Regions from separate parts of the Streptomyces chlorus genome, predicted to be linked through region 3. Evidence: riboswitches for the same ligand, from Rfam matches in the RefSeq annotation. Region 3 holds a riboswitch; each other region holds the start of a gene.

Region 1 (4,173 bases), on a different contig from region 3:
CGCGGTCGGGACGGCCCCGCAGCCGACGGGCGGCGCGCAGCCGCTGGACGTCCGTGATCAGACTCGGCGCGAAGGTCAGCGCCACGACCACGGCCACACCCATCTCGTACAGCGCGCCGGGCAGGGACTTCAGCAGGCGGGACGGGTTGGCGAGGGCGTTCGCCGCGCCGACGCAGATGAGCAGCGTGGCCAGCTTCATGCCGTCGTACAGGGCGAACGTGAGCGCCTCGGCCGTGACCCGGCCGCCCAGACGGATGCCCTGCGCCCAGTCGGGGAGCGGGACTTCGGGCAGGTCGAGGAGGATGTGCGTACCGGGGACGGGGGAGCCGAGGACGATCGCGAAGAGCAGCCGGATGACGATCACGGCCAGCGCCAGCTTGACGAACGCGCCGTACGAGCGGGCCCAGGGGGCGTTCGGCCGGCGGGTGGCCACGACGTACGTGGAGACCATGACCAGGAGGGCGAGCAGCAGGGGGTTGGTGGTGCGGGTGGCGGCGACACCGAGAGCCAGCGCCCACAGCCACCAGGCGCCGGGGTGCAGGGGGGTGCCCTGCCGGCGACGGAGGGCGGGGGCGGTCGCTGTGCGTTCCCGTGGCCGGCTGCCGTCGGGCTCAGCCACGACGGCGTATCTGCCGGAAGGCCGCCGCCCCGAGCAGCGCCACCACGGCGATCCCGGCGACGAGACCGAGGGACGGACCACCGTCGCCGGACTCTCCGGACTCCCCGGCCTTATCGGACGCGGGGGAACCGGTGTCCTTGGCGCCGTTCTCGGTCTCCTTCCCGGGCGTCGATGCGCCCGTGCCGGACTCCGTGCCCGTCCCCGACACCTGCTCCCCGCACCCGCGCTGCGGGTATCCGGCGATGGCGCACAGCAGGGCGCTGTTGTCGTAGCGCAGGGGTTCGGCGACGGAGGCCAGGGCCTCGGCGCTGCTGGCGTCCGGGGCGACCCGGGCGCAGGCGGTGCGGTTCGCCGGCGGGGTCTCGCCGGACGGGGCGTCCTGGGCCGTACCGAAGTCGATGACGAGGGCGACCCGCTTGCTGCCGTCCTTCGCCGGGGTCTGCCCGCAGATGGCGGCGAAGTCGGTGGCGCCCCGGGGCTGCGCCGAGTCGTCGGACTCCTCGCTGACGGCGAAGCGGAAGCCCTGGACGTCGCCGTCGGCGGGGCGGGCGATGGACGGGCCCTGGGTGGCGTACGTCCAGGTGTCGCCGTCGAGGTCCCAGAAGGACCAGTACCGGTAGCCGGCGGCCTGCGCCTGGCCCGCGCCCGCCAGAAGGGGCAGGAGCGCGGCCAGGAACAGTACGACGGCCCGGCCGGCCCGGTGGGGCCGGCGGATCACGGCTGCTGCCTCTTCTTCCGGCTGCTCACCAGGATGCCGACGCCGGCACCGGCCACCAGGCAGACCCCGAGGGCCCACCAGACGCCCGAACCGGAGCCCGAGTCGTCCTTCTCCTTCTCGTCCTTCCGTTCCTGCCCGTTCTTCTCGCCGGAGGTGTCGGCCGCCTGTGCGGCGGGCCCGGTGGCGGTCAGCTGCTTCACCAGGTCGGTGCCGCCGAAGGCGCGCGGGTCGGTGCCCGTGGCGTGGGCGGCGAAGATCAGCTGGGCGTAGGCGGCGGGACCGCTCTGGGCGGCCCAGTCGGCGGCGTTCTTCTCCAGCCAGGCCACGGACTTCGCAGCCGGCCCGGTGGCGCCCTGCGCCGCGAGCGCGACCACCGCGTCGGCGGTGTTGCCGTAGTCGGGCTGGTCCTCGGCGCCGGGGAGCGCGGAGACGAGGTGACCGTCCGCGGCGAGCGCGTCCGTGAGGTGGGCGGCACCGTTGGCGGCGGCCTGCTCGGGCGTCCCGGCCTTCTCGCACGCGGCGTCCGCCGCCTTGCCCTTGCCCGGCTCGACCACCAGGCCCACACCGAGGGAGCCGGCCACACCGGCCGCGGTGGCGTCGGCGTTGGCGACCAGTTCGCCCTTCTTGTCCGGCTGGAAGGCGAAGGCGCCCGCCCCGTCGCCCTTGGTGTCGCACGGCAGGGCCAGCTTCAGCAGGGCGTCGTAGGGGGACTTGCCGTCCTTGACGACCGCGGCCGGCTTCTCGCCTGCGGCGGCGAGCGCGCCGACGACGACGGACGTGGAGTTGGCGTCGCTGTCCCCGCCCGCCATGTAGCCCCAGCCGCCGTCCTTGTTCTGGACGGACTTCAGCCAGTTGAGGGCCTTGCCGGTGACGGCGTCGTGCCCGCCGAGCGCGGCGAGGGCCTGCACGGCGGCGGCGGTCTGGTTGGTGTCGACCATGGTCTTGGCGTCGCACGCGGTGCCGGTGTCGGCGCGGAACGGGGCGAAGGAGCCGTCGGCGCACTGCTGGCCGGCCAGCCAGTCGACGGCCGCCTTCGGCGGCTCGGCACCCACCGTGTGCTGGGCGAGCAGGGCCAGCGACTGGCGCCACACACCGTCGTACTGCGGGTCGCTCTCGCCGTACAGGGCGGAGGGCAGGGCCTGCTGGGACGGCGAGGGGGACGGCGACGAGTCGGCGGTGGCCGGTGCGGCGGCGCCGAGCACGGCTATGGCGGCCAGGACCGCTGCGCTGCTGCGGACGTTCATGATCGGCGGGGGCCTCTCCCTGTGAGGGAGCCGGGCAGCACGGGACACCCCGGCGGCTCGGCTCCGCATACCTCGGCGGTGCCGCGCACCGGCGGACCGCCGGACGCGTGAGCCGGTCACGATCCGTCCGGGGCATTCCGGCTCACCGTCACGGTGGACGGCTCACGGTTGCGGGTCAGCGCCGGAATTGCACCGGCTTTCCCCCGTACGGGTGTGATGACGACGTCGCCACTCTACCCGCCCGTAAGAAAGCGGTCAGGAGTGGCTTGAAACGGGTGGCCGAGGTCACGTGACCGCGTAGGTCACCCGCTCACACCACCGCTTACGTCACCGGCCCGCACGGCCGTGTACGTCACCGGCCCGCACCCGTCGACGGGTGCGGGCCGGCACCTGAGCCGCTGGAACCGGGGCTTCGGTCAGGAGGCTGTGCAGGGGCCGAGCTGGGGTGGCGTCGTCGAGCCGCCGTTCCTCGTCACCGTGAAGCCGAAGGTCGTCGAGGCTCCGGCCGCGAGCGTGCCGTTCCAACTGGAGCGCACCGTCATGACGTTGCCGCTGGTGTCCCAGGTGGGTGAGCCGTTCCAGACCGTGGAGACCTTCTGCGGGGGCGTCATGGTGACGTTCACGCTCCACGCGCTGATCGGCGAACTGCCCGCCGTGATGGTCACCTTGCCGTTGTAGGCGCCGCCCCAGTCCTCCGTCGTGGTGTAGGCGGCGGTGCAGGCCGCGCCGGGGGTGCCGGGGCCGCCGCCACCGCCGGGGGCGCCGCCGAGCGCGCTCAGGACGGCGTGGTAGGCGGGTTTCTTGGTGTAGTTGTCGTCGAACAGCAGGGGCGTTCCGCTCGACCGCCACGAGTACTTGTCCGGGATGCCCCATACCGTGATGCCGGTGCACCGGGACACCGCGAGGCAGGTGGTGACGACATTGCCGTAGTGGGTGGCCTGGGTCGTGCCCGAGCCCTCGATGTCCAACTCGGTGATCTGTACGTCCACACCGAGGTCGGCGAAGCGCTGGAGGTTGGCCCGGTAGTCGGAGGGCACCGGGGAGGCGCTGTTGAAGTGGGACTGGAAACCCACGCAGTCGATGGGCACGCCACGGGACTTGAAGTCCCGGACCATGGCGTAGACGGCGTTGCTCTTCGCGTTGACGCCGTCGGTGTTGTAGTCGTTGTAGCAGAGTTTGGCGTTCGGGTCGGCCGCGCGGGCCGTACGGAAGGCCTCCTCGATGAAGCCGTTGCCGAGCCTGTCCTGGAAGGGCGAGCTGCGCCGGGCGCCGCTGCTTCCGTCCTGGAACGCCTCGTTGACCACGTCCCAGGAGTGGATCGCGCCCCGGTAGTGCGTCATGACCTGGGTGATGTGGTTGTTCATCGCCGACCGCAGGTCGGTGGCGCCGAGGCCGGAGACCCAGCCGGGCAGCTGGGAGTGCCACACCAGGGTGTGCCCGCGGACCGACTTGCCCCGGCTCCGGGCGTGGTCCACGATCCTGTCGGCGTTGCCGAAGCTGAACGAGCCGCGGCTGGGCTCGAGGGCATCCCACTTCATCTCGTTCTCGGGCGTCACCGAGTTGAACTCGGTGTTGAGCGTGGCGGCGTACTG
Region 2 (4,173 bases), on a different contig from region 3:
GCAGCCGTCCAGGCTGTGTCCACTGTCATCGGAGATGAACGCCGTCCCTCCCCGCACGTCGGCGACCCCGTGATGGATCTCGTAGCCCTCGACGGACTCCCCGAGGGCCTCCCCGACGGCCCGCTCGAGCGTCTTCTCCCGTGCGAACCGCACCCGTACGGGCAGGACCCCGAGCCCGTCGACCCGGCCGGCGCGGCTCTCCACGTCGTCCTCGATGTGCTCGCCGAGGATCTGGAAGCCCCCGCAGATCCCGAGCACGGGCCGCCCCTCGGCGGTCCGCCGCTTCAGGGCGTCCGCGAGCCCGCGCTCCCGCAGCCACTGGAGCGCCCGTACGGTGCCGCGCGTGCCCGGCACCACCACGAGGTCGGCGTCGGCCAGTTCCTCGGGCCGGTCCACGAAACGGACCACGACGCCCGGTTCCGCGGCCAGCGCGTCCACGTCCGTGAAGTTGGACATCAGCGGCACCGCGCACACGGCGACCCGCAGCACGTCCTCACCGACCGGCGCGGCGACCGCGGACTCCCGCACGGCACCCCGCAGGGACACCGCCAGTCCGTCCTCCTCGTCGATGCCGAGCCCGTGCCGGAAGGGCAGCACGCCGTAGGTGTGCCGCCCGGTCAGACCGTGCAGCATGTCCAGGCCCGGCTCCAGCAGCGACACATCGCCCCGGAACTTGTTCACCAGGAAGCCGGCGACCAACTCCTGGTCCTCGCGTGACAGCAGCGCGACGGTGCCGAAGAAGGAGGCGAAGACCCCGCCGCGGTCGATGTCGCCGACGACGAGGACGGGGAGCGAGGCGTTCCTGGCGATCCCCATGTTGACGATGTCGGTGCGCCGCAGATTGATCTCGGCCGGGCTGCCGGCCCCTTCGCAGATCACCACGTCGTACGTGGCCCGCAACTGTGCGAGCGAGTCCAACACCGTGCCCAGGAGCTGCTGTTGCCGCCCACCGTGGTAGCCGCGCGCGCTCAGCTCACCGACCGGCTCGCCCAGCAGCACGACCTGGCTGCTCCGCTCTCCGCCCGGCTTGAGCAGCACCGGGTTCATCAGCGCGGTCGGCTCGACCCGGCAGGCCTGGGCCTGCATGGCCTGCGCCCGCCCGATCTCGGCGCCCTCCCGCGTCACGAACGAGTTCAGCGACATGTTCTGCGCCTTGAACGGCGCGACCTTGACGCCCTGCCGCACCAGCCACCGGCAGATCCCGGCGGTCACCACACTCTTGCCGGCGTCCGACGTCGTACCGGCGACCAGCAGGCCGCCGCCCGTCATACCGCCCGTCATACCGCCTGTCATGCCGTACGCCCCTTTCCGCGCGCCTTCGGGACGCCTCGCACACCGGCCCGTACGCCGGCCCGCACAACGGCTCGTACGCCGATGCGCGCGGCGGCGCCGACGCCGAGTGCCAGCCAGCCGACGCGCCGCGAGAGCCGTACCGAGCGGTCGATGTCCGCCACGGTCACGGCACGGCCGCCGCTGTTGAGGACGGGGCGGTGCTCGACCCGCCCGGCGTAGGACAGCGTCCCGCCGAGCCGCACGCCGAGCGCGCCCGCGAAGGACGCCTCCACGGGCCCGGCGTTGGGACTCGGATGCTTCGCGGCATCCGCGCGCCAGGCCAGGACGGCACCCCGCGGATCCGGCCCCGCGACCGCGGCGAGTACGGCGGTCAGCCGCGCCCCGGGCCACCCGGCGACGTCGTCGAGGCGCGCGGAGGCCCAGCCGTACCGCAGATGGCGGGGGGACTTGTGGCCGACCATGGCGTCCAGGGTGTTGACGGCCCGGAACCCGAGCAGCCCCGGCACACCGGCGACGGCCCCCCACACCAGGGCGCCCACCACGGCGTCGGAGGTGTTCTCGGCGACGGACTCCACGACCGCGCGGGCGATCCCCTCGGCGTCCAGCGCCTGCGGGTCCCGCCCGCACAGGTGCGGCAGCCGCGCCCGCGCCGCCTCGACGTCCCCGGACTGCAGGGCACGCCCGATGGCGCGGGCCTCCCGGGCCAGCGACGTCCCTCCGACGACGGCCCAGGTGGCCGCGCCGGTCAGGGCGACGGAGGCGGCGGGGGAGGACCGTACGAGGCGGGCGGCCAGGCTCCCCAGAGCGACGGCCCCGCCGACGCAGACGGCGGTGTGCAGCGCGCCCCGACCCCGGTCGTCCTGCCACAGAACCCGTTCCACGGCAGCCGCGGCCCGCCCGAAAGCGGCGACCGGATGCCCTCGGCGGGGATCGCCGAGAAACAGGTCGCCGAGAAGGCCGGCGGCGGCGCCGTACGCGAACTCGCGATCGGCACCCATGGGTTCAGCCGGTGAGGGATCCGGTGGGAGTGGCCGCCCCGAGCCGGGGCGGAGCATCGCTGGTCGACCTCAACAGGCAGCCGGGCATGGCGGTATGTCCTCACTCAGGGTGTCCACGCCCTGGTTCGACGAGACCGGCGGTGGGAGTTCCTGGCTCCCGGGGTCGTTCACCCCGGTGACAGTGGCGGGACCGCGCCGGATTCACACCGGCTTCCTCTCCTGCCGCCGTAATGGCTCCGGCAGTTCACCACGGTCCGGAAGAACCGTCAACTTGCCTTTGACCTGCGAGGCTGAAGTGTGCTGAGGCCCACAGAGGGGTTCCGCGGCGTGACGGGCGGAGCGGAAACGGCCGGCAGGCGGTCCGGGTCCGGTCGACGGATGGTCCGGGAAGCGCGAAACGGGCGGTACGGAGGCAACGTGCCCCGCACCGCCCGCCGGACGGCATGAACCCGACCGGGACGCCGGCCCGGGCCCCGGCCCCGGAATCAGGCAGCCGTCAGGAAGTCATCAGGCCATGATCAGATAGATCCCGTACGTCACCGCCGCCGCGCAGGCCGCGAAGCAGGCGTAGGCGCCGGTGACCGCCAGGACCGCGGACTCGCCCTGGGCGGCGGCCCGTTCACGGCGGGACAGTCCGGTAATGCCCAGGGTGAACAGAGCCACCAGGGCCACGGTGACCACGAGGCTGACGCCGAAGACGGAACCGAGGGCCGCCCAGTCGATCTTCATGGTGCTCTTCTCCTACGTGTCTTCCTGCGGGGTCAGACCGTGGTCCTGGCCGGAGGGGCCATCGGGTCGGTGGGGGCCGGGATGGTGGCCGAGAGCTCCTCGGCCGCGGGGCTCGCCGGCGGGGGCGCCACCGCGGCCATGGCCGCGGTCACGACGCCGCTCTGCTCCTCGTCAGTGGCGTCAGTGGCGTCAGTGGCGTCAGTGACGTTGACATTGGTGTGGTCGACGACCTCGCGCCGGGAGATCTTCCAGATCGCCGCACTGGAGGCGATCAGGAAGACGGCGACGAGGGCGGTGCCCCAGCTGCCGAAGCCGCAGACCCACTCGGCGATCGCCGCGACCAGGGCCGCCGCCGGCAGCGTCAGGCCCCAGGCGACGAACATCCGGGTGGCCGTCGACCAGCGGACCACGCCGCCCTTGCGGCCCAGGCCCGCACCCATCACGGAACCGGAGACGGAGTGCGTGGTGGACAGGGAGAAACCGAGGTGGGAGGAGGCCAGGATGACCGTCGCGGCGCTGGTCTGGGCGGCGAAGCCCTGCTGCGGCTGGAGGTCGGTCAGGCCCTTGCCCATGGTGCGGATGATGCGCCAGCCGCCGAGGTAGGTGCCGAGCGCGATGGCGATGCCCGCGGAGAGGATGACCCACATCGGCGGGTCGGAGTCCGGGGCGAGGGTGCCGCCGGCGACCAGAGCCAGGGTGATGATGCCCATCGTCTTCTGGGCGTCGTTGGTGCCGTGGGCCAGGGAGACCAGACCGGCGGAGGCGATCTGTCCGGCCCGGTACCCCTTCTCGGAGGCCTTGCTGTCGGCCGACTTGCGGCCCATGCGGTAGGTCAGCCGGGTCGCGAACATCGCGGCCAGGCCGGCGACCAGCGGCGCGACGATCGCGGGGATCAGCACCTTGGTGACCAGGACGTCGCCGTGCACCGCGCCGAAGCCCGCCGAGGCGACGGTGGCGCCGATCAGGCCGCCCATCAGGGCGTGCGAGGAGCTGGACGGCAGACCGACCAGCCAGGTCAGGAGGTTCCAGAGGATCGCGCCGACCAGTGCGGCGAAGATGACCTCGGGACGGATGCCGGCCTCGTCGACGAGGCCCTTGGAGATCGTGTTGGCGACCTCCACGGAGAGGAAGGCGCCCACCAGGTTGAGCACGG
Region 3 (4,173 bases):
TCGGCGGCCATGTCGATCAGGGCGCGCTGCGGGATCTCCCACGCGGTGCGGTACAGCCCGCGCACCTCCTCGGGGATCCAGGTGAAGTCCCGCACCGAGCCGCCGGCCTCGCGCAGCGCCTCGCGGGTCCGCGCGTCCCACACGCCCAGCCGCTTCAGGTCGTTCACCAGATACGAGTTGACCTGGAGGAACTCACCGGACAGCGTCTCGCGCTTGAACAGGTTGGACACCTGCGGCTCGATGCACTCGTACACGCCCGCGATGGACGCGATGGTGGCGGTCGGCGCGATCGCCAGCAGCAGCGAGTTGCGCATGCCGACGGAGGCGATACGTTCGCGCAGCGCCGACCAGCGCTCGGGCCAGGTGAGTTCGGTGTCGTAGTGGTCGGGGTGCAGCACGCCCCGGGCGGTACGCGTGTGCTCCCAGGCCGGCAGGGGGCCGACGGGGTTCCCCGCTGTCCCGGAGCCCGTCGCGGGCGTCCGGGGGCGCGCGGCGAGGTCGGCGGAGGTCTCGTACGCGGCGAGCATGATGCGCTCGGCGATCCGGGTGGAGAGCCGCCGGGCCTTCGGGGAGTCGAAGGGCAGGCGCAGGGCGAAGAAGACGTCCTGGAGGCCCATCACTCCCAGCCCCACCGGGCGCCAGCGCGCGTTGGAACGGCCCGCCTGCTCGGTCGGGTAGAAGTTGATGTCCACGACCCGGTCGAGGAAGGTGACGGCTGTGCGCACGGTCTCGTCCAGCCGCTCCCAGTCCAGGTCACCGGCCGCCGGGTCGACGAGCGCGCCGAGGTTGACCGAGCCCAGGTTGCAGACCGCTGTCTCCCCGTCGCTGGTGACCTCGAGGATCTCCGTGCACAGGTTGGACGAGTGGACGACGTGGCCGGGCTCGGCGGTCTGGTTGGCGGTGCGGTTGGCGGCGTCCTTGAACGCCATCCAGCCGTTGCCGGTCTGGGCGAGGGTCCGCATCATGCGCCCGTACAGCTCCCGGGCGGGGATCGTCTTCCGCGCCAGGCCCGCGGCCTCGGCGGCCCGGTAGGCCGCGTCGAACTCCTCGCCCCACAGGTCGACCAGGTCCGGGACGGCGGACGGGGAGAACAGCGACCAGGCGGCGTCGGCGTCGACCCGGCGCATGAACTCGTCCGGCACCCAGTGCGCGAGGTTCAGGTTGTGCGTACGGCGGGCGTCCTCACCGGTGTTGTCGCGCAGCTCCAGGAACTCCTCGATGTCCGAGTGCCAGGTCTCCAGGTAGACCGCCGCCGCGCCCTTGCGCCGGCCGCCCTGGTTCACGGCGGCGACGGAGGCGTCCAGGGTCTTCAGGAACGGGACGATGCCGCCTGAGTGCCCGTTGGTGCCGCGGATCAGCGAACCCCGGGAGCGGATGCGGGAGTAGGCCAGGCCGATGCCGCCGGCGTGCTTGGAGAGGCGGGCCACCTGGTGGTAGCGGTCGTAGAGGGAGTCCAGCTCGTCCTTGGGGGAGTCGAGGAGGTAGCAGGAGGACATCTGGGGGTGTCGGGTACCGGAGTTGAACAGGGTGGGGGAGGAGGGAAGGTACTCCAGGCGGCTCATCAGGCCGTACAGCTCGGCGACTTCGTCCACCGCACGGGGGGTGCCGTTCTCGGCGAGACCGGCGGCGACCCGCAGCAGGAAGTGCTGCGGTGCCTCGACGACCTTGCGGGTGACCGGATGCCGCAGCAGATAGCGGCTGTACAGGGTGCGCAGCCCGAAGTAGCCGAAGCGGTCGTCCGCGCGGGGGTCGATCAGCGCGTCAAGACGGTCCGAGTGCAGCAGGACGAACTCGGCGGTCCGGTCCGCGATGAGGCCCTCGCGGTGCCCGGCAGCGATCGACGAGGTGAACGACGTGACACCCTGCGAGGCGGCCTCGGCGCGGATGCCGAGGGTCAGCAGGCGGGCGGCGAGCCGGGAGTGGACGGGATCCTCGGAGATGAGCCCGGCCGCCGCCTCGGTGGCCAGCTCGCGCAGCTCGGCCTCGTCCGCATGGGCGGACCGGCCGCGCAGCGCGGCGGCGGCGACCCGGCCGGGGTCGGCGTCGGGGAGATCGGCGGTCAGCTCGGTCAGGGTCCGCAGCAGCGCGGCACCGGGGCCGTCGCTCACGTCGACCGCTGAAGCAGGATCGGCTGGCGCGATGGTCACGTGGGGCTCTCCCTCGCTCGGCACGGGGCCTCGGCGAGGGCAGGGGGCAGCACACGAGCACGCGAACGTGCCTCGCGTCCACCGGCCCATTCCGCGAGGCCCGGACGTCAGGCACCCGGACCGGACGGCCGGGCGCACTGTCGGCAGGTCCTCGGACTAAGCCCGTGCGGGTACGCGGGAAACGCGAACACGCACAAGTACACCGTTGCGGGACAGTTCCGGATTCGCACCGGATTCCCCTGCGGCGACAGCGAGCACGAGCATACATCTTGTGTCGGGTTCTGTCGGCGGGCCCATATCTTGTGTCCCGGTGGGTGCTGCGGCGCAGGGCCGCGGTGGTGTCAGAGCGTCAGCTCATAGGTGAGCAGCGTGATGTCGTCCAGGTGCGGAACAGGGTTCCAGTCCCGCCCGGGGGAGCGGACGAAACCGAGACGCTCGTGGATGCGGTGGGCCGCACGCATCGTCCGCCGGGTCGACAGCACGATCCGTACGCACCCCTCCGTGGCCCGTGGCCCGTGCCCGGTCGGCACAGGCGCGGACGAGGGCCTTCCCCGACACCCCGGCGCCGGGCGGCGCGGGCGACCGCGAGCATCCGGATCTCCGCCTCGCCGGGCCCGGCCGTATCGGCCATCGGCCCGCCGCGCGGTACGAACGTCACCCCGCCCAGCACCCTTCCCGCGCCGCCCGCCTCCGCCGCCCCGGGACGCGCTCCGGTCCTCTCCACGGCGACCAGTACCTCGGCGGTCGTGGCCCGCCCGGCGACGTCCCTGAGCTCACCGAGGTACGCGTCGCTCTCCCGAAGCCGAGCAGCCCGTCGCGCGGACAGGCCTGCGCGGTGAGCTCACCGAGCTCCTCGAACTCGTACGGTTCCACCGGCCGGGTGACGATGTCCATGGGGCGAGTGTGCCCCGCGGGTACGACAACGGGCCGCCGGAGACATCCGCGGCCCGTTGTCGTACCCGCGTACCGCGTCAGTGCTTGCCGTCGGCGGCTGTGTCGGCTGTGTCGGCCGTGTCCAGGGGCAGCTCGGTGCTGACGCCCGGATCGCCCGCGTCCACCGTGTAGTCCTGCGGCCGGGTCTCGTCGATGCCCTCGGGCGCCTTGACGGCCCTCAGGACGAAGGTCAGGGCGATCGTGACCAGGGCATTGGTCACGAAGGCGGTGAGGCCGATGTAGCCGATCTCGCCGATACCCGGGATCTCCTTTGACGAGCCGCCGAAGTGCTTCTGCGTCGGCGAGGCCACCCCGTACGCCGCGACCGTGCCGTAGACCATGCCGACCGCCCAGCCCGCGAGCAGCGCCCAGCGGTGGAACCAGCGGGTGAACAGGCCGCCCACCAGGGCGGGGAAGGTCTGCAGGATCCAGATGCCGCCAAGGAGCTGGAAGTTGATGGCGACCGTCTTGTCCATGGTGAGGACGAAGGCCAGCGCACCCACCTTCACGAGCAGCGAGACCACCTTGGAGACCTTGGTCTCCTGCGCGGGTGTCGCGTCCGGCTTGATGAAGTCCTTGTAGATGTTGCGGGTGAACAGGTTCGCGGCGGCGATCGACATGATCGCCGCCGGCACCAGCGCCCCGATGCCGATGGCGGCGAAGGCCACGCCGGCGAACCAGGCCGGGAACATGTTCTCGAACAACTGCGGGATCGCCAGTTGCCCGTTGCTGACCTCGACCCCGGCCGCGATCGCCATGAAGCCGAGCAGGGCCAGCAGGCCCAGCATCAGTGAGTACAGCGGCAGGAGCGTGGTGTTGCGGCGGATCACTTCACGGCTGCGCGAGGACAGCGTCGCGGTGATCGAGTGCGGGTACATGAACAGCGCGAGCGCCGATCCCAACGCCAGCGTGGCGTACGTCCATTGCCCCGCCTCGCCCGGCACCAGCGAACCGCGCGGCGCGCCCGTGGCCGGGTTGGTCTCGCTGTACGCCTCGCTCGCCCTGGCGAAGATGTCGTCGAAGCCGCCCAGCTTGATCGGGATGTAGATGATCGCCACCGCGATCACGAGGTAGATCAGCGTGTCCTTCACGA
Region 4 (4,173 bases), on a different contig from region 3:
GAGGACGCCGGCGGGGAGGATCAGGTGGCGTGCGACCTGTCCGGCGGTGACGTGTTCGCTGCCGGTGTCGGTGAGGCCGCCGGCCGGGAGGACGTCCAACTGGAGGGCGAAGAGCCAGACGGCGAGCAGGGCGATCCAGAAGACCGGCGCGGCTTCCAGGGAGTACGCGAGGGAGGTGACCGTACGGTCGAGGAGTGAGCCGGGGCGGCGGGCGGCGAGCACGCCGAGCAGGGTGCCGAGGAGGATGGCGACGGCGAACGCGACGGCGCACAGCAGCGTCGACCACACGATCCGTTCGCCGATCGCGTCGGCGACCGGTTGCCGTAGCACGCTGGACTGGCCGAGGTCGCCGGTGACGGCGGAGGTCAGCCACTCCCACCAGCGGGCGGCGAAGGGACGGTCCACGCCGAGGTTGTCCCGGAGCCGGTCCAGGGTTTCCTGGTCGGCGCCGAGGGCTGCGGTGCCGGCGTAGGCCTTGACGGGGTCGAAGGGGGAGGCGGCGGCGATGGCGAACACACCGAAGGTGACGACGAGGAGGACGGGCACGGCGAGCAGGGCCCGTCGTGCCACGAGGTGGGCCATCGGTGCCCAGGGCAGGGGGGTCACTTCTTGGGCTTCTTCGGCTGCCAGGCCTCGGCGTTCCACCAGGGGCCGCTGGCGAAGCCGTGCTCGTGCGGTTCGACCTGCGTGGTGAGGCCTTCCCATCGGTCGGCGAGGACGTAGAGGTGGTCGATGTGGGTGAGGAAGGTGTAGCCGGGGTTCTTGACGAGTGCGCGCTGGAGGTCGTCGTAGGCGGCCTTGCGGTCGTCGGGGTCCTGGCTGCGGCGGCCGGTGTCGAGGGCCTTGTCGACGGCGGGGTTGTCGTAGTGGGGCATGTTGTTGAAACCGTCGCCGGCGAGGGAGGAGTGCAGCAGGGTGTAGAGGCCGAAGTCGGGGTCGCCGGTGCTGCCGAAGCCGGCGAGGACGGCGTCCTTGCCCATCCGGGGTTCGATGACCTCCCAGGTGGCGCCCTCGACCTTGACGTCGATGCCGGCCTTCTTGGCGTCGGAGGCGTAGGCGAGGGCGTGGTCCTGGCGGACCTTGTCGCCGGAGGGGTAGAAGAGGGTGAAGGCGGCCCGGACGCCGTCCTTGGCGCGGATGCCGTCCTTGCCGGCCTTCCAGCCGTCGCGGTCGAGGATCTTCCGGGCCTCGGCGAGGTCCTGGGGGCGTTCGACGTCCTTGGTGTACCAGGGGTCGTCCAGGGGCAGCGGGCCGTAGGCGGGGCGGCCGGCTCCGTCGAGGATCTTGTCGACCATGGCCCGACGGTCCACGGCGAGGTCGAGGGCGCGGCGGACGGCGGTGTCGCCGGTGACCTCGTTCGCGGTGGGGAGGGTGACGGCGCGGAAGTCGTAGGTGGTGGCCTGGTACGTGGTGCGGCCGTCGTCGTTCTTGAAGGTGGCGGCGAGGTTGGGCGGGAGGGTCGCGCCGTCGAGGTCGCCGGAGCGCAGCCGGGTGGCTCGGACGTCGTCGTCGGCGATGACCGCCATGGTGAGCTTCTTCACCTTCGGGGCGCCGCCCCAGTAGTCCGGGTTCGCCTTGAAGGTGAGCTTCTCACCCTTGCTCCAGCCGGTGAGGACGTACGGTCCGGTGCCGACCGGCTCGGTGTTGAAGGCGCCGGTGTTGGGGTCCTGCTCGCCGGCGATGTGCTCGGGGACGATGGGCAGGACGGTGCGGGCGGCGAAGGCCGCGTACGGGTACTTGAGGGTGAAGACGACCTTGTCGTCGCCGTCCGCGCGGACCCGCTCGACGGCGTCCAGTTCGCTCTTGGCGGTGTTGTTGGTCTTGTCGTCGAGCACCGTTTCGTACGTGTAGACGACGTCCTCGGCGGTGAGGGGTTCGCCGTCGCTGAACTTCACGCCGGAGCGGAGGGTGTAGGTGTAGGTGCGGCCGTCGTCGGCGATCTCGGGGAGCGCCTTGGCCAGGGCGGGCTTCAGTTTCAGGTCGGCGTCCCGGGCGAGCAGCCCGTCGAAGACCTTGGAGTTGCCGTCCTTGCCGTAGCCGAGCAGGGGGCTCAGGGTGTCGGGCTCGGAGGGGACTCCGATCACCACGGACTCGGCGGACCCGCCGCCCGTACCGGCGTCCGAGCCGCCGGTCGGCGCCGAGCAGGCGGCGACCGCGGCGGCCATGGTCGCCGCGAGGGCGGTACCCCGTATTCGTCGGATGGTCATCGAATCTCACACCTCTGCTGCCCGGAACTCGTTGTTGCATATTAGTTGCAGCTGGGCTCTGCCCAGGACCCCCTCCCCCCATTCCCGCGCTGGGGTGAACGGCGCCGAAAGGGTGCCGCCCGCGCGCCCGCCGATGTGCGACCTGCGTGCCGTGGTGGTCAGGACCGCGGATGTGCGCCGGGGCGAGAGCCGCGGAACGCCGTGCGCGCGCCCCCCTGGGGCGGCTTGTCAGGTGCCTGGACCTGGGTCTACTGTCACCACGCCTTGGTGAACGGGAAATCCGGTGCGATACCGGTGCGGCCCTCGCCACTGTGATCGGGAAGTCCGGCTCCGGCCCCTGGTCCTGTCCCCCCGACAGGACCGACGGGCAGCCACTGGGTCCACCTGGGACCCGGGAAGGCGGAGTTCGGGCGGTGGTACCCGTCAGCCAGGAGACCGGCCAAGGCGCGTCAACCATCCACGAGGTGCTGGAGAGGGTCTGCTGAGCCATGCACATTGCCGAGGGTTTTCTGCCACCGGTGCACGCGGTCGCCTGGGGCGCCGCGGCGGCGCCGTTCGTCGTCCACGGAGCCCGGTCGCTCATCCGTGAAGTCAAGGAACATCCCGAGAACACGCTGCTGCTCGGCGCCTCGGGAGCGTTCACCTTCGTCCTGTCCGCGCTGAAACTGCCCTCGGTGACGGGGAGTTGCTCCCACCCCACCGGCACCGGCCTGGGCGCCATCCTGTTCCGGCCGCCGGTCATGGCGGTACTGGGCACCATCACCCTGCTGTTCCAGGCCCTGTTGCTCGCCCACGGCGGGCTGACCACGCTGGGCGCCAACGTCTTCTCGATGGCGATCGTCGGTCCGTGGGCGGGGTACGGCGTGTACCGGCTGGCGCGCCGGTACGGGGCGCCGCTGATGGCCGCGGTGTTCTGCGGCGCGTTCGTCGCCGACCTGTCCACGTACTGCGTGACGAGTGTGCAGCTGGCGCTCGCGTTCCCCGACCCGGGGAGTGGATTCCTGGGCGCGCTCGGGAAGTTCGGCTCCATCTTCGCCCTGACGCAGATCCCGCTCGCGGTGAGCGAGGGGCTGCTGACGGTGCTGGTGATGCGCCTGCTGGTGCAGTCCAGCAAGGGCGAACTGACCCGGCTCGGCGTGCTGGTGGCCGGAAAGCGGGCCGCGACGGCGGCGGAGGCCGGAACGGAAACAGAGTCGGGGACGACAACAGAGTCGGGGACGACCGGGGCGGTGGCGCGATGACCAGGAACGCGAAGATCAACACGCTGCTGCTGCTCGCCGTGGCCGCGCTCGCGGTGCTGCCGCTGGTGCTCGGGCTCGGCGATCACAAGGAGGAGCCGTTCGCGGGCGCGGACGGCGAGGCGGAGACCGCGATCACCGAGATCGAACCGGACTACGAGCCGTGGTTCTCGCCGCTGTACGAACCCCCTTCCGGTGAGATCGAGTCGGGGCTCTTCGCCCTCCAGGCCGCCGTCGGCGCGGGCGTCCTGGCGTACTACTTCGGGGTGCGGCGCGGGCGTCGGCAGGGTACGGAAGGGGTGCGGCGGCAACTGCGGGAGACCGGAGCGGACTTGAGTACCGGCACCGGCACCGGCGTGGGCATCGGCGCGGGCCCCGACGAGGCGGTCTCCCCCGGATCCCGGTCCTGACCGGCCGTGCTGCCGATCGACGCGGCGGCGCACAGCAGTCGCTGGCGCCGCCGTCATCCCGTGGACAAGGCCGTGCTCGGACTGGGGCTCACCGTGCTCGCGATCTCCCTGCCGCCCTGGCCGGGCGCGGCCCTGGTGCTGCTGACCGCGCTCGCGGTGCTGCTGGGCCCGGCGGGGGTGCCGGGGCGGCGGCTGTGGCGCGCCTACCGGGTGCCGCTGGGCTTCTGCGTCACCGGGGCGCTCCCGCTGCTGGTGCAGGTGGGCGGGCCGGACGGGTTCGTGTCTCCGGCCCCCGAAGGGCCGCTGCGCGCGGGCGAG

Evidence for each region. Region 3 has a riboswitch for cobalamin ahead of ACFPZI_RS23945 (ribonucleoside-diphosphate reductase subunit alpha). Riboswitches for the same ligand answer to the same signal wherever they lie in the genome.
Region 1: it holds a riboswitch for cobalamin, as region 3 does, so the genes downstream of both, ACFPZI_RS03705 (prenyltransferase/squalene oxidase repeat-containing protein) here and ACFPZI_RS23945 (ribonucleoside-diphosphate reductase subunit alpha) in region 3, are expected to answer to the same signal.
Region 2: it holds a riboswitch for cobalamin, as region 3 does, so the genes downstream of both, ACFPZI_RS13625 (cobalamin biosynthesis protein) here and ACFPZI_RS23945 (ribonucleoside-diphosphate reductase subunit alpha) in region 3, are expected to answer to the same signal.
Region 4: it holds a riboswitch for cobalamin, as region 3 does, so the genes downstream of both, ACFPZI_RS19420 (energy-coupling factor ABC transporter permease) here and ACFPZI_RS23945 (ribonucleoside-diphosphate reductase subunit alpha) in region 3, are expected to answer to the same signal.

The regions. Positions count from the first base shown of each region.
Region 1 covers NZ_JBHSOA010000006.1:114,866-119,038, reverse strand. The annotation lists gene ACFPZI_RS03715 (energy-coupling factor transporter transmembrane component T) at 1-541, opposite strand, end outside; gene ACFPZI_RS03710 (SCO2322 family protein) at 612-1,337, opposite strand; gene ACFPZI_RS03705 (prenyltransferase/squalene oxidase repeat-containing protein) at 1,334-2,581, opposite strand; adenosylcobalamin-variant (AdoCbl-variant) riboswitch at 2,704-2,802, opposite strand; gene ACFPZI_RS03700 (glycoside hydrolase family 10 protein) at 2,998-4,173, opposite strand, start outside.
Region 2 covers NZ_JBHSOA010000025.1:448,412-452,584, forward strand. The annotation lists gene ACFPZI_RS13620 (cobyric acid synthase) at 1-1,269, opposite strand, end outside; gene ACFPZI_RS13625 (cobalamin biosynthesis protein) at 1,290-2,291, opposite strand; cobalamin riboswitch at 2,417-2,555, opposite strand; gene ACFPZI_RS13630 (hypothetical protein) at 2,799-3,020, opposite strand; gene ACFPZI_RS13635 (inorganic phosphate transporter) at 3,053-4,173, opposite strand, start outside.
Region 3 covers NZ_JBHSOA010000053.1:24,400-28,572, reverse strand. The annotation lists gene ACFPZI_RS23945 (ribonucleoside-diphosphate reductase subunit alpha) at 1-2,147, opposite strand, end outside; cobalamin riboswitch at 2,273-2,411, opposite strand; partial or broken gene ACFPZI_RS23940 (GNAT family N-acetyltransferase) at 2,489-3,041, opposite strand; gene mctP (monocarboxylate uptake permease MctP) at 3,119-4,173, opposite strand, start outside.
Region 4 covers NZ_JBHSOA010000042.1:45,827-49,999, forward strand. The annotation lists gene ACFPZI_RS19410 (ABC transporter permease) at 1-582, opposite strand, end outside; gene ACFPZI_RS19415 (ABC transporter substrate-binding protein) at 603-2,207, opposite strand; cobalamin riboswitch at 2,435-2,665, shown strand; gene ACFPZI_RS19420 (energy-coupling factor ABC transporter permease) at 2,696-3,448, shown strand; gene ACFPZI_RS19425 (energy-coupling factor ABC transporter substrate-binding protein) at 3,445-3,855, shown strand; gene cbiQ (cobalt ECF transporter T component CbiQ) at 3,862-4,173, shown strand, end outside.